DNA from 3 places in the Pseudacidobacterium ailaaui genome. Region 2 is predicted to be linked to each of the others. Evidence: predicted binding sites of a transcription regulator. Region 2 holds the regulator's gene; each other region holds the start of a gene.
The links. The regulator LexA, encoded in region 2, represses DNA repair genes until DNA is damaged. The targets are predictions, from matches to a motif close to CANTTCGCTTTTTATTCGC.
Positions count from the first base shown of each region.

Region 1: a site for LexA is predicted at 2,448-2,466, ahead of N655_RS0113680 (sugar isomerase). Genes of this name have one in related genera too.
Region 3: a site for LexA is predicted at 5,761-5,779, ahead of recA (recombinase RecA). Genes of this name have one in related genera too.

Region 1 covers NZ_JIAL01000001.1:3,050,847-3,058,275, forward strand. The annotation lists gene N655_RS0113665 (MFS transporter) at 1-544, shown strand, start outside; gene N655_RS0113670 (L-rhamnose mutarotase) at 549-866, opposite strand; gene N655_RS0113675 (GH39 family glycosyl hydrolase) at 880-2,376, opposite strand; gene N655_RS0113680 (sugar isomerase) at 2,513-3,703, shown strand; gene N655_RS0113685 (bifunctional rhamnulose-1-phosphate aldolase/short-chain dehydrogenase) at 3,783-6,008, shown strand; gene N655_RS19080 (rhamnulokinase) at 6,021-7,429, shown strand, end outside.
Region 2 covers NZ_JIAL01000001.1:448,400-455,828, reverse strand. The annotation lists gene thrC (threonine synthase) at 1-772, shown strand, start outside; gene thrB (homoserine kinase) at 772-1,689, shown strand; gene trxA (thioredoxin) at 1,958-2,290, shown strand; gene lexA (transcriptional repressor LexA) at 2,344-2,949, opposite strand; gene N655_RS0102120 (response regulator transcription factor) at 3,279-3,962, shown strand; gene N655_RS0102115 (sigma-54 dependent transcriptional regulator) at 3,977-5,209, shown strand; gene flgB (flagellar basal body rod protein FlgB) at 5,309-5,698, shown strand; gene flgC (flagellar basal body rod protein FlgC) at 5,724-6,167, shown strand; gene fliE (flagellar hook-basal body complex protein FliE) at 6,189-6,488, shown strand; gene fliF (flagellar basal-body MS-ring/collar protein FliF) at 6,510-7,429, shown strand, end outside.
Region 3 covers NZ_JIAL01000001.1:995,053-1,002,481, reverse strand. The annotation lists gene N655_RS0104505 (2-oxoglutarate dehydrogenase E1 component) at 1-1,912, opposite strand, end outside; gene secG (preprotein translocase subunit SecG) at 2,181-2,474, opposite strand; tRNA gene N655_RS0104495 (tRNA-Leu) at 2,510-2,594, opposite strand; gene N655_RS0104490 (acyl-CoA carboxylase subunit beta) at 2,710-4,428, opposite strand; gene recA (recombinase RecA) at 4,563-5,642, opposite strand; gene N655_RS0104480 (ROK family protein) at 5,827-6,816, opposite strand; gene N655_RS0104475 (MFS transporter) at 6,876-7,429, opposite strand, start outside.

The sequences.
Region 1 (7,429 bases), 2.6 Mb from region 2:
GCTGCCGAGCTATCTTTCGCGTTCCCTGCACATGGACCTGATGCAATCGTTTCTTTATACCGGAGTGCCCTGGATTGCGGCAACCGTGACGGACCTTATGATTGGCGGCTGGCTGGTGGATGCGCTGATCCAGCGCGGATGGAATGCGGACCTCGTCCGGCGTGTTGTGCTCATTAGTGGAACGGCCCTGGGACTGGGCATCTTCGGAGCGGCCTATGCTCATTCTTCCGTACAGGCGTTGTTCTGGATCAGCCTCTCCATCAGTGGCCTTGCCGCCGCTGCTCCGGTGGGCTGGTCTGTGCCCTCGCTGATTGCGCCTCGGGGCAGCGTGGGAAAACTTGGTGGCATTCTGAATTTCGCCAATCAGGTCTCCGGCATTGCTGCCCCGGTGGTTACAGGGTATCTGGTCTCGGCTCAGCATTCCTTTGCGCTGGCCTTTGGCGTTGCTGCTGCGTATCTGGCGGCGGGAATCGCTGGCTACATTTTCCTTCTCGGAAAAATTGAACCGATTCCTGCAGAAGCGGGTCCGGAGTCCGTAGCATAATGTGTCAGGGAAGGTAAAAGACCTCGCGCATCATGGGAAAACGCTCTCCAGGGCGCAGTCCTTCCAATGGAGCGAAATACGCAGCCATGGCTTGCTGCCAGCGCGTATTGACCGGATCCTGTTCAATCTTGCTCCAGGTATCTTCAAAGTCCTCCACACGCATGGTCAAGACCAGAAGTTCATCACGCCGGAAAATGGAATACTCAGTGACCCCGGCGCGCTTGAGCAGTGTGAGCATCTCTGGCCAGACGGACTCATGGGCTTTGTCATAGGCGTCTCCGGCACCGGGCCGAAGCTTGAGCATAAATGCGACTCTCTGCATGGTGCTTCCCCTTCTATTGTGCTGATGGCCACGTAGCGACGGTGACAGCAAAGGGAGCCATCGTGACGGTCGTGCCGTCTGCCTGCGATTTCCGCGGCGCTTCTTCCCCGGTGGCTTCGTCCACTGTCCACAGCATCGCGTGGGCCGCTTCCTGCGGCAGGACCACTTCGACAGGATGGTTTCGTTTGTTGACCAAAAGCAGCTTTTTGCCTTTAGGTGTCAGGAAGGCCTGCGCTGCCGTCTCTTGCTGGTCGTGGGAGATGGTTGTTTCCATGAGTTTGTCTCCGGCGTGGAAATTGTCCCGAATAAGCTTCAGCACCCAATAACGCGCATTCGGCTTTCCCGTACGCCAGTCCATCATGGATACGCTGGGAAATTGCGATGGATAGCCGACGAGCTGAGACTCGCCAATCACATCAATCCCTTGCCGTGCGAGGCCCATAAAAAGATACGCATACATGGCCCCGGCAGCATTCCAGTAAATTTCAGGGGTGGTGAAGGGAAGCGCCCTTCCCAGCGCGTTCTCTTCGCCGTCGCCAGGAAGAATGACACCTAGCTCGTCGATGTCGGTCCTGGTTTCAGGAGAGAGACGCTTACGGATGGCTTCAATAAATTTGACCTCAGCCAGAAAACGGTCCGCCTGGTCGAAAAAGGCATATTGCCAGACATTGGCATCGTGACCATCCGGCGGAGAGGCATAGAAGTGATATGAGATGAAATCGAGCGGGATTCCGGGCTTGTGGTTCGCATGGTTTAGAAAGTATTCATACATGTCGGGCCGGTCGGCCATGGCAAGCGCAAGGCCCACAAACTTTGTTTGCGGGCTAACCCGGTGGATGGCGGAAACAATGGCGTCATAGCGTTCGGTGTACTGTTGTGGCATTGTCTTGTGCTCAAAATCGGGCTCATTCAGGACTTCCCAGTAAGGAAAACTGTAATGGTAGCCGGAGCGGTGCTCTTTGCCGCTTTCGTCAAGAAAGCCGCCTTTGGTGTACCAGCTCACCAGACGCGCATAGTAGTCGCCCAGCTCCTTGCCTGATGGGTCCCTGAGCTCTGTTCCCTGCGTGTAGTTCCATGTGACCTGATTGGGATCGTCAGGATACGCGACGGGCTTGTCTGTCTTAAAAAGCCACGCAGGTATTGTGCTGAAATTCATGATGGTGGAATGACCTTCAGTGGCGTTGAGAAAATCTGTGGTCATTGGATCAATGAGAGAAAAATCCCACGATCCTTTTTCAAGTTCCGCCACGGCGAGCCTGGGATAGGGCAACCAGGGGACATAGCGGACATAATCAGCGCCCAGGGCCTTGAGCGCGGCGAAGGACTGGTCGTGGATGGGGGAGCCTCGCCGCAGCATCGGATTTACGACAACCTGAAGGGTGGGTGTGGACCGGGAAATGAGCAGGACTTTGTTCCAATCCACTGAGATGGAAGGCGTCTGCTGCGCAGGGGAAAAAGTGGCCAAACCCAGCAGAAGCGCGAGTGTCGAAAGCGATATTTTTCGCGTCATAAGAAGTGGTCTAAACTCCGTCGGCGCAATGATAGTACGCCCGGATACAAATATGAAATAGAATTTCTATTGAAAATGCACAGCGATTGGAGCTACACTCCGCTTTGCCTGAGTCAGGTCATGAAAAGAGGATGAAATGCACACAGAGGACCGCTACGAGCGGGTTTTGGATCAGCTAGATGGCTTTGTCATTGAAATTCCTTCCTGGGGTTTTGCCAATACCGGCACGCGGTTCGGCAAATTTCTTCAGGCAGGGGCCGCAGCGGCCCTGGAGGAAAAATTTGCAGATGCGGCCCAGGTGCATGGTCTGACCGGGGCCACCCCCTCGCTGGCGCTCCATGTGCTGTGGGACCTACCCGGTGGTGTTGCCGATGTGGCAAAGGTAACGCAAATGGTCTCCCGATATGGCATCCGGGCCGGTTCGATCAATCCAAACCTGTTCCAGGACCAGGAGTACAAATTCGGGTCTATCTGCAATCCGGACCCTGCTGTGCGCCGTAAAGCCGTAGATCATCTGCTGGACTCGGTTGAGATCGCAAAGGCGCTGGGGTCACAGGACATTTCCCTATGGGTGTCCGATGGTTCGAATTATCCGGGTGCTCAGAGTATTCGGAAGCGGATTGTCTGGATGGAGGAGGCGCTGCAGGCCACGCATGAAGCCATGAATGACGGCCAGCGCCTTTTGATCGAATACAAGCCCTTTGAACCGGCGTTTTATTTTACCGACATCGCCGATTGGGGAATGGCCGCGCATCTGGCGCAACACGTGGGGCCGCGGGCCTTTGTTCTGGTAGATACCGGACACCATTACCAATCACAGAACATTGAGCAGATCGTCGCCTGGCTTCTGCATCTGCGGCGCCTGGGCGGGTTCCATTTCAACGACCGCCGCTATGCCGATGATGACCTGACCATTGGATCGATTGATCCGTACCAGGTGTTCCGGATTTTCCATGAGATCCTGAGCGAGTCGGACAGAAACGTAACTGAATCGGTTGCATACATGATTGACCAGAGCCATAACATTAAAGGCAAGCTGGAAGCGATGGTGCAGACCGTGGTCACAGCGCAGGAGCTTTATGCCAAAGCGCTTCTTGTAGACCGCGAGCGTCTGGCGGAGTTGCAGTCTGCATCCAGGACGGTGGAAGCTGAGGAGTGTCTGCGCGACGCATTTTGGACAGATGTACGTCCCTTGCTGAAGAGCTGGCGTGAGCGGCGTGGTCTGCCGGCAGATCCATTGAGTGCGCTTCGCGAAAGCGGGTATGTGGAAAAGATTGAGCGTGAGCGGGGCGCGCGAAACGCTACGTTCACGAGCAGTTATGCGTGATGATTTCTATTGGTAAATAGATTCTATATAGGTATAATCTGACTCAATTGCTTCTTAGAACCAGTAAAGGAACTTTTATATGTCTCCCGTCGCCGAACCGGCAAAAAAACTGAACCTGAAATATTTGGAAGACCGTTGGAACGATACGGAAGCAGCCGGGATGGATGAGCCAGAACGACTGCGCTATCGCTCGAACCTGCTGGGCTCGGACCTGCGCATTACCAATTTTGGCGGCGGCAATACGAGCTCCAAGATCGATCAGTCCGATCCTCTTGACGGCAGCACAAAGCGGGTGCTGTGGGTGAAAGGAAGCGGCGGAGACCTGGGCAGCATCAAGCGAAGCGGTTTTGCCACGTTATATCTCGACAAGCTGCTGGCGCTTGAAGCGCTTTACAAAGGCGCGGAGTTTGAGGATGAGATGGTGGATTACTATCCGCTCTGCACCTTTGGCATCAATCCGGTGGCGGCTTCGATTGATACTCCGCTGCACGGCTTTCTGCCTTTTGCCCATGTAGACCATCTGCATCCAGACTGCGCGATTGCGCTGGCAGCGGCGGCCAATGGTCGCGAAAAGATGGAGCAGTTCAATCGCGAATACGACCACAAGCTCATTTGGCTGACGTGGCAGCGTCCAGGCTTTGAGCTGGCCATGATGCTCAAACGTGCTGTGGCGGAAAATCCGGGCTGCGATGGTGTGGTCCTCGGCGGACACGGGCTATTTACCTGGGGAGAGACCCATCGCGAATGTTACGCAAACACTCTTACGATCATTGATGAGCTGACAGACTTCATCGAGAAGCATATTCAGAGGAAGGGCAAGGCGATTTTTGGCGGCCAGAAGAGAAGGCCACTCGACAACCGAAGCGATCTGGCGCTGGAGATCCTTCCCTTTTTGCGCGGCCGTGTTTCCCAGCAGAAGCGGCTCATCGGGACCTACTGCGACCTTCCGGAAGTGCTGGAGTTTGTGAACTCGACGGATGCCGCAAAGCTGGCATACCTGGGCACCAGCTGCCCTGACCACTTCATCCGCACGAAGATTCGTCCCTTCTTTGTAGACTGGGACCCAGCCAGCGACCTCAGTGTTTTGAAAGAACAGATTGAGTCCGGGCTGGAGCAGTATCGTAAAGATTACGTAAGCTACTATCAAGGCCATCGCGATCCTTCTTCTCCGGCCATGCGGGATCCCAATCCGACCGTTGTGCTCATTCCCGGCATCGGCATGTTCAGCTTTGGCAAAAATAAACCGGAGTCACGCATTACTGGCGAGTTTTATGTGAACGCCATCCATGTGATGAAAGGCGCAGCTGCGCTTGACGAGGGAAGAGTTTCAGGAACCGTTCCGCAGTGCGGATCGGCTGCGCTGGCCAGTGACTTCAAAGTAGAAGACAATTACGTAGCGCTGCCTGCGTCGGAAGCCTTCCGCATCGAATACTGGAAACTTGAAGAGGCGAAGATTCGCCGCCAGCCTCCGGAGAAGGAATTGAGTCGACAGATTGCTTTGGTCGTCGGAGGCGGCAGCGGTATCGGCAGGGAAGTGGCCCTGCTGGCGGCCGAGCGTGGCGCGCATGTTGTTGTTGCCGATCGCGATTTTGCTGGGGCAGAGCGGGTTGCAGAGGAAGTGAAGAGCGTTGCGGGCAAAGAAGCGGCCCTGGCAGTTTCCGTGGACATCCGCAGCCGCGAGGCCATTCGCGCCGCAATGCGCGAAACGGTGAAGGCCTTTGGCGGACTCGATATTCTGGTCAATACGGCTGCCATCTTTCCTTCCTCCCCAGACGGGGTCATTACAGAAGCGCAATGGGCCCTCACGCTGGAGATCAATGTGACTGCGAACTTCCTGCTGGTGGATGAGATTGGCAAGTTGCTGCGCGACCAGGGGCTTGCGGCCAATGTGGTGTTGACCAGCTCGGCCAATGCTGTGGTCCCGAAAAAGGGAAGCGAGGCCTATGACGTGAGCAAGGCAGCGTTGAGTCATCTTGTGCGTGAACTGGCCGTTTCACAGGCGCCACTGGTGCGTGTCAACGGCATCAGTCCGGCAACGGTTGTAAAGGGTTCGACCATGTTTCCGCGCGACCGTGTGATTGCCTCGCTCAAAAAATACGAGATTCCGTTTGATGCAAAGCTGAGCGATGATGACCTGCGGAACCTGCTGGCAAAGTTCTATGCAAAGCGCACGTTGACGCACCAGCCGATTGACCCGCGCATCTGTGCCGAGGCCATTTTGTTTCTTGCGGGCCCCAAGGCCCCATGCACCACCGGTCACCTGATTCCTGTGGATGGTGGTTTGGCCGATGCATTCCTGCGCTAGCGAGAAGACTCCATGCCAGAGAACCTTCCCTCGATGGTCGCAATCGATCTGGGTGCGGAGAGCTGCCGCGTCTCGCTGCTGTGCTGGAAAGACGGCCGGCCACAGATAAACCTGGTGCATCGCTTCCGGAACGCTCCGGTGGAGCAGGGCGGCTCCTTGCGCTGGGAACTGAGTCGGATTTGCGCTGAGGTGGAAAGGGGCCTCCGGTTTTGCGCAGAAGAGGCCCAGGGACCAATCGCTTCGATCGGTGTAGACGGTTGGGCAGTGGATTATGTCCGCCTGGACCAGGAAAGTAGGCCGTGGTCAGAGCCGTATTGTTATCGTGATACCCGAACCGAAGCCGCCGAGGCCGCGGTGCGCAGGCAGATTACTCCGGAGGAGCTGTTCCTGATTGGCGGAGCCCAGCCTCTGCGACTGAACACGCTCTTTCAGCTTGTGGCGGACAAGCTGGCCGGCCTGCCGGACAGTGCGCCGTGGGTGAATCTGCCCGAATACCTGCTGATGTACCTCGGAGGAAAGCGCGTTTCAGAATTTACCAATGCCACACACACTGGTCTGGTGGATGCAAAGACGCGCTCATGGAGCAGGGAAATCTTCAGCCGCTGCGGTCTGGATCTCAACTCGGCCCCGGAGTTGGTCCCCACGGGCAGCATTCTGGGAGAGGTCAAAGGTGAAATTTCCAGCTTGGCAGCCTTCCGGCGGGCAAAACTGGTTGCTCCATGCTGTCATGATACTGCTTCTGCTGTCGCTGGCATTCCGCTGCATGGTGATGACTGGGCCTACATCAGTTCCGGGACCTGGTCGCTTGTAGGTGTGCTTCTCGACCGCTCCATCGCCACTCGCGAGGCCTTTCATGCTGGTTTTACAAATCTGGGCGCGGCAGGAGAGCAGATCTGTTTTCATAAAAACGTGAATGGGATGTGGTTATTGCGGCAGTGTATGGCACAGCTCTGTCCGGAACAAGAGTGGCCGATGGCTGACCTGATTGCTGCTGCGGAACGCTTGCCCGCTCCGCAGGAACTGCTTGAGGTAGATGATCCTGATCTATTACTGCACGGAAAGATGGCATCGCGCATCAATGCGCAACGGAGGCGGCGTGGACTGGCGCCACTGGAGGAAAGTGCCTCGGCGATGCCCGAATTCGCGTCGCTGATTTTCCACAGTCTCGCGGCGCGCTATGCAGAGGTCTTACGCAACGCAGCCGAGTTCAGCGGAAAGAAGCTCCATCGGCTTGCCGTGGTAGGTGGTGGTAGCCAGAACCAGTTCCTAAATCGCCTGACGAGCCAGGCCACCGGCCTTGATCTGGTCTGTGGCGTGGCAGAGAGTTCGACTGTCGGTAACTTTGCCGTGCAGATTGCAGCGCTGGAAGGGGCGGCGCAATCGCGAGAGCGCCTCGCATACTGGTCCGGCCTGCTGACTGG
Region 2 (7,429 bases):
GACCATACAACTGAAGACCGATTTTGACGGCTGCGTCCGCGTGCTTACCGAGGTTGTCCGGAGGGCCCCGGTCTATCTGCTGAACTCTGTAAACCCGTATCGATTGGAAGGGCAGAAGACCCCTGCACTCGAAATTGCCGAGGCCATGGATTGGGATGTCCCCGACCACGTCATCGTTCCAGGAGGGAACCTGGCGAATAGCTCGGCGCTGGGCAAGGCCTTTGAGGAGATGAAATATCTCGGACTGACCCTGAAAATGCCGAGAATTTCAGTCATCCAGGCGCAGGGGGCAAACCCGTTATACCGGGCCATGCAGAAAAATGCAGGACAAACACTCGAACCGGTCCAGGCAGATACGCGCGCTTCAGCTATCCGAATTGGAAATCCGGCGTCATGGAAGAAGGCCGTCCGGGTCATCCAGAAATCGGGCGGGTGGTGCGAGCAGGTGGATGAAGCCGAGATCGCACTGGCCAAAGCCGAGATTGGGGCAGAAGGCATCGGATGTGAGCCGGCCTCGGCTGTGACCCTTGCCGGCCTGAAAAAACTGGTGCTTCAAGGGAAAGTCAGACCGGAAGAAAGGGTCGTGCTGCTTTTGACCGGACACACTCTCAAGGATTCTGACTATACAATTGCCTATCATCGCGGAGACCTGCTCAAACCGGAAGAGTTTGGCAGTTTACGAGACGAAATTGAAGTAACTCGACGCAATGCGGTCGAACTGGAAGCGTCGGTGGATTCGGTACTGAGAGAGTTAGAGAAAGCTAGAAGATAATGGTCCAGCAATCATTCAAAATCAAACTTCCTGCGACTTCGGCCAATCTGGGGCCGGGCTTTGATGCAGTGGCTCTGGCACTCTCGCTGTATCTGGAAGTCGAAGCAACGCCCGCCGAAGCGTATTCGGTTTCCGCCAGGGGGAGGAATGCTGACATCTGTGGATCGGTCAGTAACAACCTCCTGCTTGAAACCTATCAGAGGGTCCTGAAGGAGCAGGGTATCCAGGACATGCCGCTGTCTCTCAAGGTCCAGAACGGCATTCCTATAGGAATGGGCCTTGGCTCTTCGGCGGCAGCCCGTCTGGCCGGAGTGGCACTGGCTGCGCATTTTGGCAACCTTGACTGGGACCGCAGCCAGATTCTGACAGAAGCATCGCGGATGGAAGGACATCCGGACAACACAGCGGCCTGCTGGTTAGGCGGATACACCGTTGCCTGCTGGCACAATGACGAGGTCGTTGCGATCTCTCTGACTCCCCGCTCTTACTGGAGGGCGCTGGTGGTTGTTCCCCAAAATCCTTTGTCTACCCATCTTTCACGCAAAGCTGTGCCAGAGAGCTTCAGCCGCGCGGATGCTGTGGCCAACATTCAGCGGGTGGCCTTGCTGACGGCGGTATTCGCTTCAGGACACAGTGACGTCATGCCGACCGCGACCCAGGACCGGCTCCATCAGCCTTATCGTGCCGAGGTCTGCCCTTTGCTCAAAAAGCTGTTGCCTTTAGCAGAACAAGAAGAGGTTCTGAGCGTCACCCTCAGCGGGGCCGGCCCCTCCGTTCTCGTGCTGGTGGAATCGGATTTTCAGATGAATCGCGTGCAGGAGGCAATTCGGGCGCGGGTGGTGGACGAACCGATCGAAATTCTCACCTGCCACATGGAGCTCGATCCGGCCCATTTTCTTCAAAATGCTGCGAAATAGGTCAACTTTACCGGGAAAGTACGATTTGGTTACCAAAGTTTGCTTTACATCACCGACCTAAGATAGTAGCTTCCAATCGTGGGCAGTTCTGGGGGAGGGCTGCTCCAGGCGCCTGAGACTCTGAAGCGATTCGAGTCCGGGCGCCTTTCTCATTTTCGGCCAAGTGGGAAAACGGCAGGATTCTATTTTGGATTTTCACCCCTGTTGCGACCTTTCCCCTGCATTTATCATCAAAGAAGATGAAATTTGCACCACAAAAAGGAGGAGCATGGCAGGTCTGGCAGTAGCAGAAGTCAACGATACAAACTTTGAGCAGGAGGTGCTCCAGTCAGATCAGCCTGTGCTGGTAGATTTCTGGGCCGCATGGTGTGGTCCCTGTAAGGCCCTTGCACCGATCGTCGATGAGGTTGCCTCTGAGTACAGCGGAAAGCTGAAGGTGATGAAGATGGACGTGGACCGCAATCAGGCGACCCCCATGCGCTATGGCATCCGCGGGATCCCTGCATTGCTGCTCTTTAAGGGGGGAAAGGTGGCTGACCAGATTGTCGGTTATGTCCCGAAGGACACCATTGCCCGCAGTATTGCGCGCGTCATCGGTTAAATCGAATTCCGACCTATGTGTGAAGGGGCCTGCCATGCGCAGGCCTTTTTATTTCAGGCATATCTTCGAAGAATGCCCAACGCCCGCCCCTGGATTGCAACCTGCTCTGCCGGGACGTAAATCGGCTCCATCTCTGCATTGGAAGGCTGCAAACGGACCGTGTGGCCTTCGAGATAGTAGCGTTTCAGCGTTGTCTCCGCACCGTTGACGAGCGCAACAACAATTTCTCCCTGATGCGCGGTCTGCGTCCTTTCCACCAGGACATAATCGCCGTCCACGATGTGCTCATCGCGCATCGAATCGCCGCGTACCTGAAGCACGAAGACATCACGGCTGCCAATGATGTCACCCAGAGAGATGCTTTCGGCCGTCTCCGGGGCTTCAACCGGAAAACCGGCCGCAATCCGGCCTGCGAGGGGCAGGCGGTCCGGTAGCGTCGATTTGCTGCGGGGTGGCAGGACGTCAATCGAGCGGCTGCGGTTGTGTGCCCGCTCAAGCAGCCCTTTGTTTTGCAGATTGGTGATGTGCTTGTGGACGGTGGCCAGCGACTTGAGGCCCAGTCCCCGGGCAATCTCTTCAAAGGAGGGGGAGTAGCCGTTGCGTTGCACAAAGCCGGAAATGAAATCCAGCACCTCTTTTTGCCGTCGCGTAACTGCCATGCCCGTATTTTAGCGAATAAAAAGCGAATCGTGGAGGAAAATTTGAGCCAGGAAATTTTCCGCTAAGGCGATCCAGGGTCTTGGCGGCTTTCCTGCAGAGTCGAGGCGAAGGTGTTTTCTGCCCGGCCTCGCTCCTTTTCCGGACGATCTGCTTTCTGACCAAAGGAGCATGTCAAGGCTTCCGGGGCGAGATTTTTGGCACGGATTCCCATCTTGAAACACCAGCCGGAGCTTTCCCAATACAAAATCTCTTCAGCAGATTTCACTCATGCATTTCTTGTGTTCCCACCGCAATACAAGAGAAGTTGAATGCAGCGAGGGAATTCCAGATGCGGTTATTGGTCGCAGACGATGATCCGGCACTGGCGCGGTTTTTGTGCCGGGGGTTTGAGGCAGAGGGGCACCAGGTGATGCTGGCCCAGGACGGATTGAAAGCGATGGAGATGTTTGTGTCAGAGATGCCGGACCTTACCGTGCTGGACCTGGATTTGCCGCAGCGGGACGGGATGGAAGTCCTGCGGTTTTTGCGATCGGTAAGCGAGGAAGCGCCGGTCCTGGTGCTGACGGCCAGAGAGGGAATCGAGACCCGGGTCCGCTGTCTGGAGATGGGTGCCGATGACTACATGCTGAAACCGTTCTCTCTGCGTGAGCTGCGTGCGCGTTGCCGCTCCGTGATGCGGCGGCGGCAAGGAGCGGGCCTGGTGCTCCGTTATGCCGACCTGGAGGTCCATCGTGTGGAGCGGACTGCAGTACGGGGCGGCGAGTCTGTGCAGCTGACCAATAAAGAGTTTGCCTTGCTCGAATTTCTGTTGCTGAACCGGGGACGCTGCGTTCCGCGCACGGACCTGTTGCGGCAGGTATGGGGGATGAACCCGGAGGCCGGTACGAATGTAGTGGATGTCTATGTGAATTATTTGCGCCGCAAATTAAAAGACACCGGAGAGTCGGCGCTGATCCAGACCATACGCGGGCTGGGTTATTCCATCGGATTCAAACCAACGTCCCAGGGCTAAGACACAGAGGAGGAATGATGTCTACTGCTACAGTCATCAAACGGCCCGTGGCCGCGCAGGTGCGGACCGCCATTCTGGCCAGCGCAGATGCTTCTTTTCGGCAGCGGGTGAAGGAGGCATTGGATGGTCTGCACTGGAAGGTGCGCGAGGCCAGCGGTGGCGCCGAGGTGATGGATCTACTGGACCTCTGCCCAGCTGAGGCAGTCATCCTGGATTCCTGGCTGCCTGACCTGGAAGTGGAGGAGTTTATCGCGGAGTTTGAGCGGCTCTATCCTGCCGTGGACCTGGTCCTGGTGGATGGAAGAGCGGCCAGCACGCTGCGCAGTCCTCGGCGCAATGAGATCCACTTTGCCCTGCGGCGGGCCCAGGATGCGGATGGGGCCATTTGGAACAGCGCCCCGGTGCTCCCGGAGCAGCAAGAGGCGCCGCAGAAAAAGCGATGGATTGTCGCAGCAGCCCCTCCGGACGCCGCCTTTTCTGCCCAGCTGCCTGAACTGATCGGCCAGCATCCTCAAATGGCTGAATTGGGCCGCCGCATCCGCATGGTGGCCCCTCGCAACACGACGGTCCTGGTGCAGGGGCCGACCGGGACTGGAAAGGAGCTTGTGGCACGCGCGATCCACAGGCTGAGCCCGCGTTCCGGGCGTCCCTTCATCGCATTGAATTGCGCGGCCATCCCGGAGGCCTTGCTGGAGGCCGAACTCTTCGGGCATACCCGCGGTGCTTTTACCGGTGCGGTTCAGGGGCGGACTGGGCGGATTGAAGCCGCCGATGGCGGTACGCTCTTTCTGGATGAAATTGGAGAGATGCCGCTTGCCCTTCAGGCCAAACTGCTGCGCTTTGTGGAGTGCGGTGAAGTACAACGCGTGGGTGAAAATGAGCCAGTCCGTGTGGATGTCCGCATTGTGGCTGCAACCCACCGTCATCTGGCGCAGCTGGCCGAAAAGGGGGAGTTTCGCGCCGACCTGTACTTCCGGCTTTCGGTCTTTCCGATCCAGACCCCGCCACTGGCGGCACATTCGCAGGACATTCCGCTGCTGGTCGAACACTTTATAGAAAGGCTGGCGCGGCAGAGTCCGGCAAAAGCGATCACCCACGCGGCCATGGAAAAGCTGATGGAGCATCACTGGCCGGGCAATGTCCGCGAGCTGGAGCATGTGATGGAGCGCGCCTGGATCCTGGCCGAGGACCGGCCTGAGATTGATGCTGGAGAAATCGAGTTTGGCGATCAGCCGGGCAGGAGCTGAGATTTTTCTAATCTCATTGGCCGCCGACCGGGCCTTCCCATGCAAAGCAAAGAGCGGGCCTGCTCGATTTATCGGCGGGCAGGAAGGAGAGGATGAAGGATGCAGATTACGACCCCTGTGGAAGACGCGCTGGAGCGCTATCTCGATCTTTCAGCACTGGAGCTGAAATATACGGCGCAGAATATGGCCAACATCGACACGCCCGGATATAAGACGGTCGGGTTTGAGTTTGCCGCCGAGATGCAGCGATCGCTGCAGGGTTTGCTGTCTGCGCAGACGGACAATGGCGTGGCGCGCAGGCGCTTCACGCCGCCGACGGTGCGCGCAGGGCTCGTGGATGGCCTGCTGGCCCGACCGGATGGAAACAATGTTTCGATGGATCGCGAAGGTCTGAATCTGGCTGAGGCGCAGTTACAGTTTCGCACCGGGGTGGAGCTATGGAAACGGGAGTTGACCCGCATCATGGATGCCATCCACGCAGACAAGTAAGGCAGCAGATCTGGGAGAAGGGGCAATGAACCTGTTTGGTGTTCTGGAAATAAGCGGTTCGGCGCTGAAAGCCGAACGGATCCGTGCCGAAGTTGTGGCGGCCAATATGGCCAATGCGGAGACGACCCGCACGGCCGACGGCACGCCTTACCGCCGTCAGCATGTCGTCTTTACCTCGGCAGCAGCGGAGCCATCTACCTTTGCCGGAGAGCTGATGTCCCAGTCGGAGCCGAAAATGGGTGGGGTTGCAGTTTCAGCGGTCGTTCAGGACCCGGCAAGTACACTGCGCCGCTATGACCCAGGGCATCCGGATGCGGACAAGGACGGGTATGTGAATTATCCGGACATTAATCCGCTAACGGAAATGGTGGACATGATGGGAGCAACGCGGGCCTACGGGCTGAATGCCTCAGCTGTGCAGGCCGAGAAAGGCATGATCAGCGCATCGCTGGACATTCTGAAGTCTTAAACCAACCTTCGAGGGACCGACATGCAGATTCAATCTCAAATCGTGACAGCATCCCTGGCGGGGCAGACCGAGGAGGCTTTGGGGACAGACAATGCCCAGCAGGTGCCGTTCGCCGGGCTGCTAAAAGATGCTGTGGGGAAGATGCAGCAGCTGGAGGACCAGGCCTCCCAGGCCGTCGAGGGGCTGCTGGATGGCAGCGGTACGGATGTGCACACGGCAATGATTGCGGTCAGTAATGCCGATGCGGCCTTCGAGCTTGCCCTGGCCGTACGGAATAAGGGTATGGCCGCTTTCGAGCAGCTGATGAACATGCAGTTTTAGAGCCGGCGGGGACAGCGCAGCATGGACGAAAACCAGCAGATACAACCAGCACCGGCCGCGGCCACCGGCCTGCTTGGGCGCACCAATGCGATGTTTGCGCCCCTGGCCGCCCGTTTCCGCAGCATGGAACGACAGCAGAAGCTCTGGTTTTCCGGGGCCTCGGCTTTGGCCCTGCTCTGCTTTCTTGCCATCCTCTGGTTTGCCACGCGGACCGACTGGAAGGTCCTCTATGCTGGGCTGGAACCGCAGGATGCCCGTGAAATTGCTTCGGAGCTGACGGCGTCCAACATTCCTTTCGATCTGTCTGCGGATGGAACGACCCTGCGGGTCCCGGCTTCCAGTCTGGACAAGGCGCGTCTGGCAACCACGGCCAAAGGCGGCCCCAAGAGCGGCAGGATGGGTTTTGAGCTTTTTGATAAGCCGAACTGGATCGGCTCAGAATTTGACGAGAAGGTGAACTACCAGCGCGCCCTGGAGGGTGAGCTGGAGCATACCATCAACACGCTTTCGGACGTAGAGTCTTCCCGGGTGCATCTGGTGATGCCGCACGACTCTTTGTTTACGAGCCAGCAGCGGGATGCCAAGGCTTCCGTCGTGTTGAAGCTGCGGCGGCGCTCCCTGGGAGAGGAGCAGGCAGAGGCAATTCGAAACCTCGTGGCGAGCGCTGTGGACGGTCTTCAACCGGAGAATGTCACTCTGCTGGATGCAGACGGACGCGTGCAGCTTGGCAGGCGCTCCGGAAACGGAGAGACAGAAGCGCATGAGCAGGAGCTGGCGGACAAGCTGGTGGCCACGCTCGAACCGGTGGCCGGAACAGGAAATGTGCGGGCCTCGGTAAATGTGGAGTATGACACATCGTCGGCCGATGAAGTGGATGAGACCTATGATCCGAACAATGTTGTGACGCTTTCCATGCAGCGATCCGAGCAGAACACGGGGAC
Region 3 (7,429 bases), 550 kb from region 2:
CCGTGGAGGGCTGGCAGATCTGCATATTGTCATGCGCGGCCAGTTGCAGATAGCGCTCCATGCGTGCGCTGGAGTGCTCCGGCCCCTGGCCTTCGTAGCCGTGCGGCAACAGCACAACCACGCCGGCCAGCAGCCCCCATTTGTCTTCGCCGGAAGAGATGAATTGATCAATGATGATCTGCGCACCATTGGCAAAATCGCCAAATTGCGCCTCCCACATCACCAGCGCTTCCGGATAGTCACGGCTGTAGCCATATTCATAGCCCAGCACCGCAGCCTCAGAGAGCACCGAATTGTAGACCTCAAACTTCGCCTGGTTTTCTGTGAGATGGTTGAGCGGTAGATAGCTCTGTTCGTTTTCGACATCAATCAGCACGCTATGACGCTGGTTAAAGGTGCCACGCTGGCTGTCCTGACCGCTGAGGCGGACGGGGACCCCGGCCTTCAACAATGAGCCAATCGCGACGGCCTCTGCCATCCCGTAATCGAACGGCAGTTTCCCCTCGCCCATCTTCCGGCGCTGTTCCAGAAGCTTCTGGATCTTGGGATGCACATGAAATCCATCCGGTGTTTTGGTGAGGGCTTCTGTGATTTCTCCGATCTCCTGTGCGCTCAGCCCCGTTTCGACCTCGTACTCTGGTTGATATTTGCCGCCCTTAAACTGCGACCAGTAGTCCGGCAGCACGGCCAGCACGGGCATTTTCTTCATCTTTGTGGCGGTGCGCTGCGCTTCAGCAAATTCGGTCTGTAGCTCCTTCACGCGGGCACTGACATCGGCCCCCAGCTTTCTGGCATAGATTTCATAGAGTGGAGGATGGTCTTTGATCTTTGCGTAGCGAAGAGGTTGTGTGATCGTGGGATCGTCCACTTCGCTGTGTCCGTGACGGCGATACCCGATCAGGTCAATCACAACATCGCTCTTGAAGGTATACCGATATTCGGCGGCCAACGCAGCCACCCGCACCACCGCATCCGGATCTTCCGCGTTGACGTGGAAGATGGGGATGGGCAGACGCTTGGCGATGTCCGACGAGTAGCGCGAAGAATTTGACTCTTCCGGCTCAGCAGTAAAGCCAAGCAGATTGTTTACGATGATGTGGATGCTGCCGCCCACAGAGAAGCCTTGTACATTGGACAGGTTCAGTGTTTCGGCCCAGATGCCCTGTCCGGCAAAGGCAGCATCGCCGTGGATGGCAATCGGAAGCACCCGGTCCACGCCCTCGGCCCCGTAACGGGCCTGTTTGGCGCGGGCACGGCCCATCACAACTGGGTCCACAGCCTCCAGATGGCTGGGATTTGAGACCAGGTGCAGCGCCAGGGCCTTGCCGTCCCGTGCGCGAAAGACGCCCGTGGCGCCTACGTGATACTTCACGTCTCCCCCGCCAAGGATGCTTCTGGGATCTACATCTTCAAATTTTGAAAAAATATCTGCCGGGGACTTGCCGAAAGTGTTGACCATCACACTGAGGCGTCCACGATGGCTCATTCCCATGACGGCCTTTTCTGCACCAAGTTCGGCTGAGCGGTTCAGCAGTTCATCCAGAAACGGAATCAGCGCAGTCACGCCTTCCAGAGAGAAGCGTTTGGTCCCCAGGTAGCGCGATTGAATCACCTGCTCAAAAATATCGGCCTTGAGCAGCAGGTCCAGAATGCGCTTCTGGTCTGGCTTTGCCGCTTCTGATTCCATACGCTCGGCGATCCACTGCCGGCGCTCGCGGTAAGGAATATGCATGAATTCGGCGGCAATCGTTCCGCAGTAGCAGCGGCGGGCCTCTTCTGCATCTTCACCTTCGTAATCAAGATCGGGAACAGGTTCGGGGGTGAGGTATTGTCCGAGAGGGTCAAGCTGCGCCTGGAGGTGTCCCCAGCGCCGGAAGGCATCAAAGACTTCTTCGCGGTGTTTATGGTTCAAGTCAACTTCAGAAGGTACGGGTTCCAGCTTAGTAGCACTCATAAATGTCGGATCCGGAAATCCCGGCCCGGAAATTCAGATTGTCGGGGAAGATTTGCCCGGAAAGCGGCCAGAGATTTCATCATCTCTTTTATTTTACTGGTTTGAAGAGAAGACCGGGGCGGCTCAAGAGCCAACGAAGGTACCCATTTTTATTTTTAATGCCCATCATGGAACGGAAAAGGCAGGCCCAGAGGACCTGCCTTTCAAAATGCAGCCCGCAAAAAGACTATTTCTTTGCCGGAGTAGACTGCGTGGTCCCTGTTCCTTCCAGGACCGAATGTCCACCGGTGCGCTTCTGCATCAGGATCGTCAATCCAATGGAAGTCAGCATAAAAATCACTGCACACCAGGTGGTAATGCGCGTCAGCACATTGGCCGCCCCCCGCGGACCGAAGGCCGTCTGCGAGCCCTGGCCGCCAAATGCGCCGGCAAGATCAGCGCTCTTGCCCTGCTGGAGCAGAATGACGATGACCAGGAAAATACAGACCAGGACATGGATGGCTAAAACAAGATAGAACATAGTTGCTTTCAGGACCTCAGGGGCGACGGAACATTTGGTGCGGAAGGGGGGACTTGAACCCCCATGCCTTTCGGCGCCACCCCCTCAAGATGGTGTGTCTGCCAATTTCACCACTTCCGCACGGCAAAGCTCTTTAGAGACAGGAAGCTGCCTGCTTCCCTCAGTTATTGTACCCGCTTTCCGGATTCTATTCCAAATCCTCCGGAGCGGGCCTCAGGTCTTGGGTTGGTCCGGGTCAGGTCTGCAAAACTCCGGCGCGAAATACGGGAGCATCGGGATTCAAAGAAGCCGCCTCAAGCGCCAGCATCAGGGCCTCGCGTGTCTTTGCCGGATCAAGGATTGCATCCACCCAGAGGCGGGCAGCGGCGTAGCGGCAGTCGGTCTGCTCCTCATAGGTGGCCTTGATGGAAGCCAGCAGCTCTTCTTTTTCCTTCTCGCTGAGTTTTTTGCCCTCGCGCTCCAGTTGTCGCAGTTTGATTTCCACCAGGGTCTGGGCGGCCGAGCTGCCGCTCATCACCGCATAGCGTGCCGTGGGCCAGGCAAAAATAAAGCGTGGATCATAGGCCTTTCCGCACATGGCGTAATTGCCTGCTCCATACGATCCGCCCAGGATGACGCTGATCTTGGGGACCACCGAGTTGGAAACAGCGCTGACCATCTTTGCTCCCGAACGGATAATGCCGCTCCATTCCGCATCGCGTCCCACCATAAAGCCATTGACATCGTGGAGAAAAATCAGCGGCACAAGGTTCTGATTGCAGTCCATGATGAAGCGCGCCGCCTTGTCCGCGCTTTCAGAATAGATGACGCCACCAAATTCCATCCGCTTTTCCCCGGTATGGCTGGTCTGCGGCTGGGAGGTCTTCTGGTTGGCGACAATGCCTACGGCCGTCCCCCCGATGTGCGCATAGCCGCACAGAAGCGTGCGCCCATACTCGGGCCGGTATTCGTCGAATGCACTGCGGTCTACGAGGCGGGCGATGACTTCATGCATGTCATAGCCGCTGGCCGAGCCTTTTGCCGGATCAGGATCAAGCAGCGCATACAGGTCCGAGGCCGGATATCGGGGCGCATCCCTTTCCGGGTCAAACGGCGCGCGGGCAAAGGGAGCGCCCGGCCTTTGGCCGACTCTGGAGACAAGCGAGCGCAGCCGCGCAATACACAGGTGGTCATTGGGTTCTTTGTAGTCCACTGTGCCGGAGATCTGTGCGTGCATGGCCGCTCCGCCCAGCTCCTCGGCGGAATACTTCTGTCCGATGGCTGCCTGCACCAGCGCAGGGCCGGCCAGGAAGAGTCCGCTGCCTTCGGTCATCAGCACATGGTCCGTCATCACCGGAAGATACGCGCCTCCGGCCACGCACATGCCCATGATGGCCGTCATCTGCGGAATGCCCATCGCCGACATCACTGCATTGTTGCGGAAGATGCGTCCAAAGTCGTCCTGGTCCGGAAAGACATCTTCCTGCAGGGGCAAAAAGACACCCGCGGAATCCACCAGATACAGAGTGGGGATGCGGTTTTCCATCGCGATGGTCTGCGCGCGGATGACCTTCTTTGCCGTCATGGGGAAAAAGGCCCCGGCTTTGACCGTCGCGTCATTGGCGATAATCATGCACAGACGCCCGGCCACCCGCCCCAGTCCCGTGATCACGCCGGCCGCCGGGGCACCGCCCCACTCTTCATACATGCCGAAGGCGGCAAACAGCCCCAGTTCGAACAGGTCGGTTCCAGGATCGAGCAGCAGCGCAATGCGTTCCCGCGCTGTCAGGCGCTTTTTGGCGTGCTGCGCCTCGATGGCCTTTGCGCCTCCACCTTCGCGGATCTGCGCTTCCTGCGCGCGAATGCTGGCCACCAGGGCCGTCATGGCCGCAGTATGGCTCCTGGCCCGTGGACTGCCAGGGTCGAGTGTTGACGTAAGAACGTTGTTCAGCTTGGCTTCATCCGGTGCAGACATAGGAAACGGCCAAGGATATCAGATTTTAAGAACGTCCAGCTTCGATCATGAGTGGATGGGCGGCAAGAAAACTTCTGCGAAAACAGAAAAGGCAGGCTGTAGACGCCTGCCTCTGAAATCGACTGTCCAGAAAATCACTGCCGTCTCGCGCCCCGTACCGCTTCCTGCGCGGCGGTTGCACCGTTTACCGGGACGGGTGGGACTTCTGCCGGAGCGGGTGCGGCTATCTTAAGCTTCTGGCGCAGTTCAGCGTCAATGCGGGCAAAGGTTTCTTTGTTGTCTTTCAGGTACTGGCGTACATTTTCCCGGCCCTGACCGATGCGTTCGCCCGCATAGCTATACCATGCGCCGGACTTTTCGACGATATTGTTTGCTACCGCCAGGTCCAGAACATCGCCTTCACGCGAGATGCCTTCGCCATAAAGAATGTCGAACTCGGCCTCGCGGAAGGGTGCGGCCACCTTGTTCTTTACAATCTTGACCTTGGTCCGTGCGCCGACAACGTTTTCCCCCTCTTTGACCGCGGAGATACGCCGGATATCAATGCGTACAGAGGAGTAAAACTTGAGCGCGCGGCCTCCGGTCGTCGTTTCCGGATTGCCGAACATCACCCCGATCTTTTCGCGGATCTGGTTGATGAAGATCAGGCAGGTCCGTGATTTGGAGACCGTGCCCGTGAGTTTGCGCAACGCCTGCGACATCAGACGCGCCTGAAGTCCCACATGCGAGTCGCCCATCTCGCCGTCCAGTTCGGCCTTGGGGACCAGAGCTGCGACCGAGTCCACTACGAGGACGTCAATGGCACCGGAGCGGACCAGCGCCTCGGTGATTTCCAGCGCCTGCTCCCCGTAATCGGGCTGCGAGACAAGCAGGTTGTCCACATCCACGCCCAGCTTTTTCGCATAGACCGGATCCAGTGCGTGTTCAGCATCCACAAAGGCCGCCATCCCGCCTTGCTTCTGTGCTTCAGCAATGATCTGGAGCGTGACCGTAGTTTTTCCTGAGGATTCCGGACCAAAAATCTCAATCACGCGTCCCCGGGGCACTCCACCCACACCGAGTGCTGCGTCAAAGGAGATCGAGCCGGTAGAGATGGTGGAGACAGGCGCCACGGCCTCCTTGCTGCCAAGGCGCATAATTGAGCCCTTGCCAAACTGTTTCTCAATCTGTGAAAGCGCCAGTTCTACTGCGCGGGTACGGTCATCTGCTGCCACAATCCTTCTCCCATGCCCTGTGTTTTGCGCCTTTTCGCAGGGAAAATGCGCCAATTCTGCCCAAATTCTGTATGAAGTTGAGGCAATTCTAGCACTGAAACTCCGCGGGGCGGCCCGGGCGAACAAAAATCAAAAACTATAGTAACGTGCGGTTGCGGGCCAAGTCCACCACGAGGCAGGTTTTTTATGCAAAAAAGGGCAGCATGGCGGCCCCCAGAAGGCCCGAATCTGGCCCCAGCCGGGCCGGGACCACTGTCGTACGTCCTTTCTCAGGAATGCTGGGATCTGCAGGCTTTGTCAAACGATAGATATAGCTATGGGCCTCCATCGCGGCGAACATGGCGGGCGAAAAGAGGTCCCAGGCCGCCGCGACTCCTCCTCCTACCACATACAAAGGAAGATTCAGGGTGCTGACCAGGCTGGCCAGCCCGATGCCCAGTGCCTGTCCTACCTTTCGATAAATTTCTTCAGATTCCGCATCGCCCGCCCAGGCGCTTTCGGCCAGACTGCGTGCTGTTACCGGGTCTTGTCCATGGTGCGGGCCAGCCACGGCCAGGCTTCTTCCGGCCCGGGCAATGGCAGTGGCTGAGGCATACTGTTCCAGGCAACCCCGGCTGCCGCATCCACAGGGCAACCCGTCCAGGTATACAGGTACATGTCCCGCCTCGCCAGCCATTCCGGCAAAGCCATGCCAGACATGTCCGTCCAGAATGATGCCGCTTCCCACGCCTGTGCCCAGAGTCAACATGCAGAGCGACTGGGTCCCGAATGCCTTTCCGGCGCCGGCATGGCACTCAGCCAGTGCAGCGGCATTGGCATCACACTCCACAAGGACTGGAGATCCCAGCCTCCGCTCCAGTTCAGTCTTCAGTTCCAGCCCCTCAAAGCCGGGCAGGTTCGGCGGAGTCAGCAGCCGTCCTGAGGGAAGCTCAAGGGGCCCCGGACATCCAACTCCGGTACCAACCCATTCCCGACCAGATTGATGTTCCGCCACAAGCTGTCGGATGGCGGAGACCATATCCTGCAGCACGGCTTCTGGGCCGGCATCCACCCGGGTGGGCATGGAAATGGCGCTGAGACGTTCCCAGTCCTGAGTAAAAGCTGCAACCCGCAGACTGGTGCCGCCCAGGTCCACGCCGATGGAGAAGGTGTTCATGCCAGCCATAGTGTACATGATAACGTTATCGAGAGATACGCAGGAAAGCCCGGCATGGTTCCCCGGGAACGACAACCTCAGGCAGGAAGCGGGACTGGCGGCTGGGTGCGCACACCGGTGGCATGAAGCAGGGCGGCCAGGGCCAGCATGATGAGGCCGAGGGCGCAGACGCCGCTCCATTCCCAGTGTGCCCAGGCAATGGTGGAAAACAAAGAGCCGAGCGATCCTCCCAGGAAGTACACCGTCATATAGATGGTGTTGATGCGGCCCCGCGCTCCGGGCTCCAGGCCGAAGATGCGGGTCTGGTTGGCGATCTGGCTGGCCTGCATCCCCAGATCAAGCACGACCACTCCAACCACGAGTCCGGCGATGTGGTAGCCAAAGAGCCAGAGGATGCAGAACCCGACGGCCAGCAGGCTAAGCCCTAGAGTGACGACGGCGCGCGAGCCATGCCGGTCTGCTACCCGTCCAGCCACCGGAGCAATCAGTGCTCCCGTAGCACCCAGTACACCAAAGCTGCCGGCCACGCCTGCGCCCAGGCGATAGTGGTGCGAACCAAGCAGGAAGACCAGGGTCGTCCAGAAGGCGCTGAAAGCGCCGAAGGCCAGGCCTCCCAGCATTGCCGATTCAC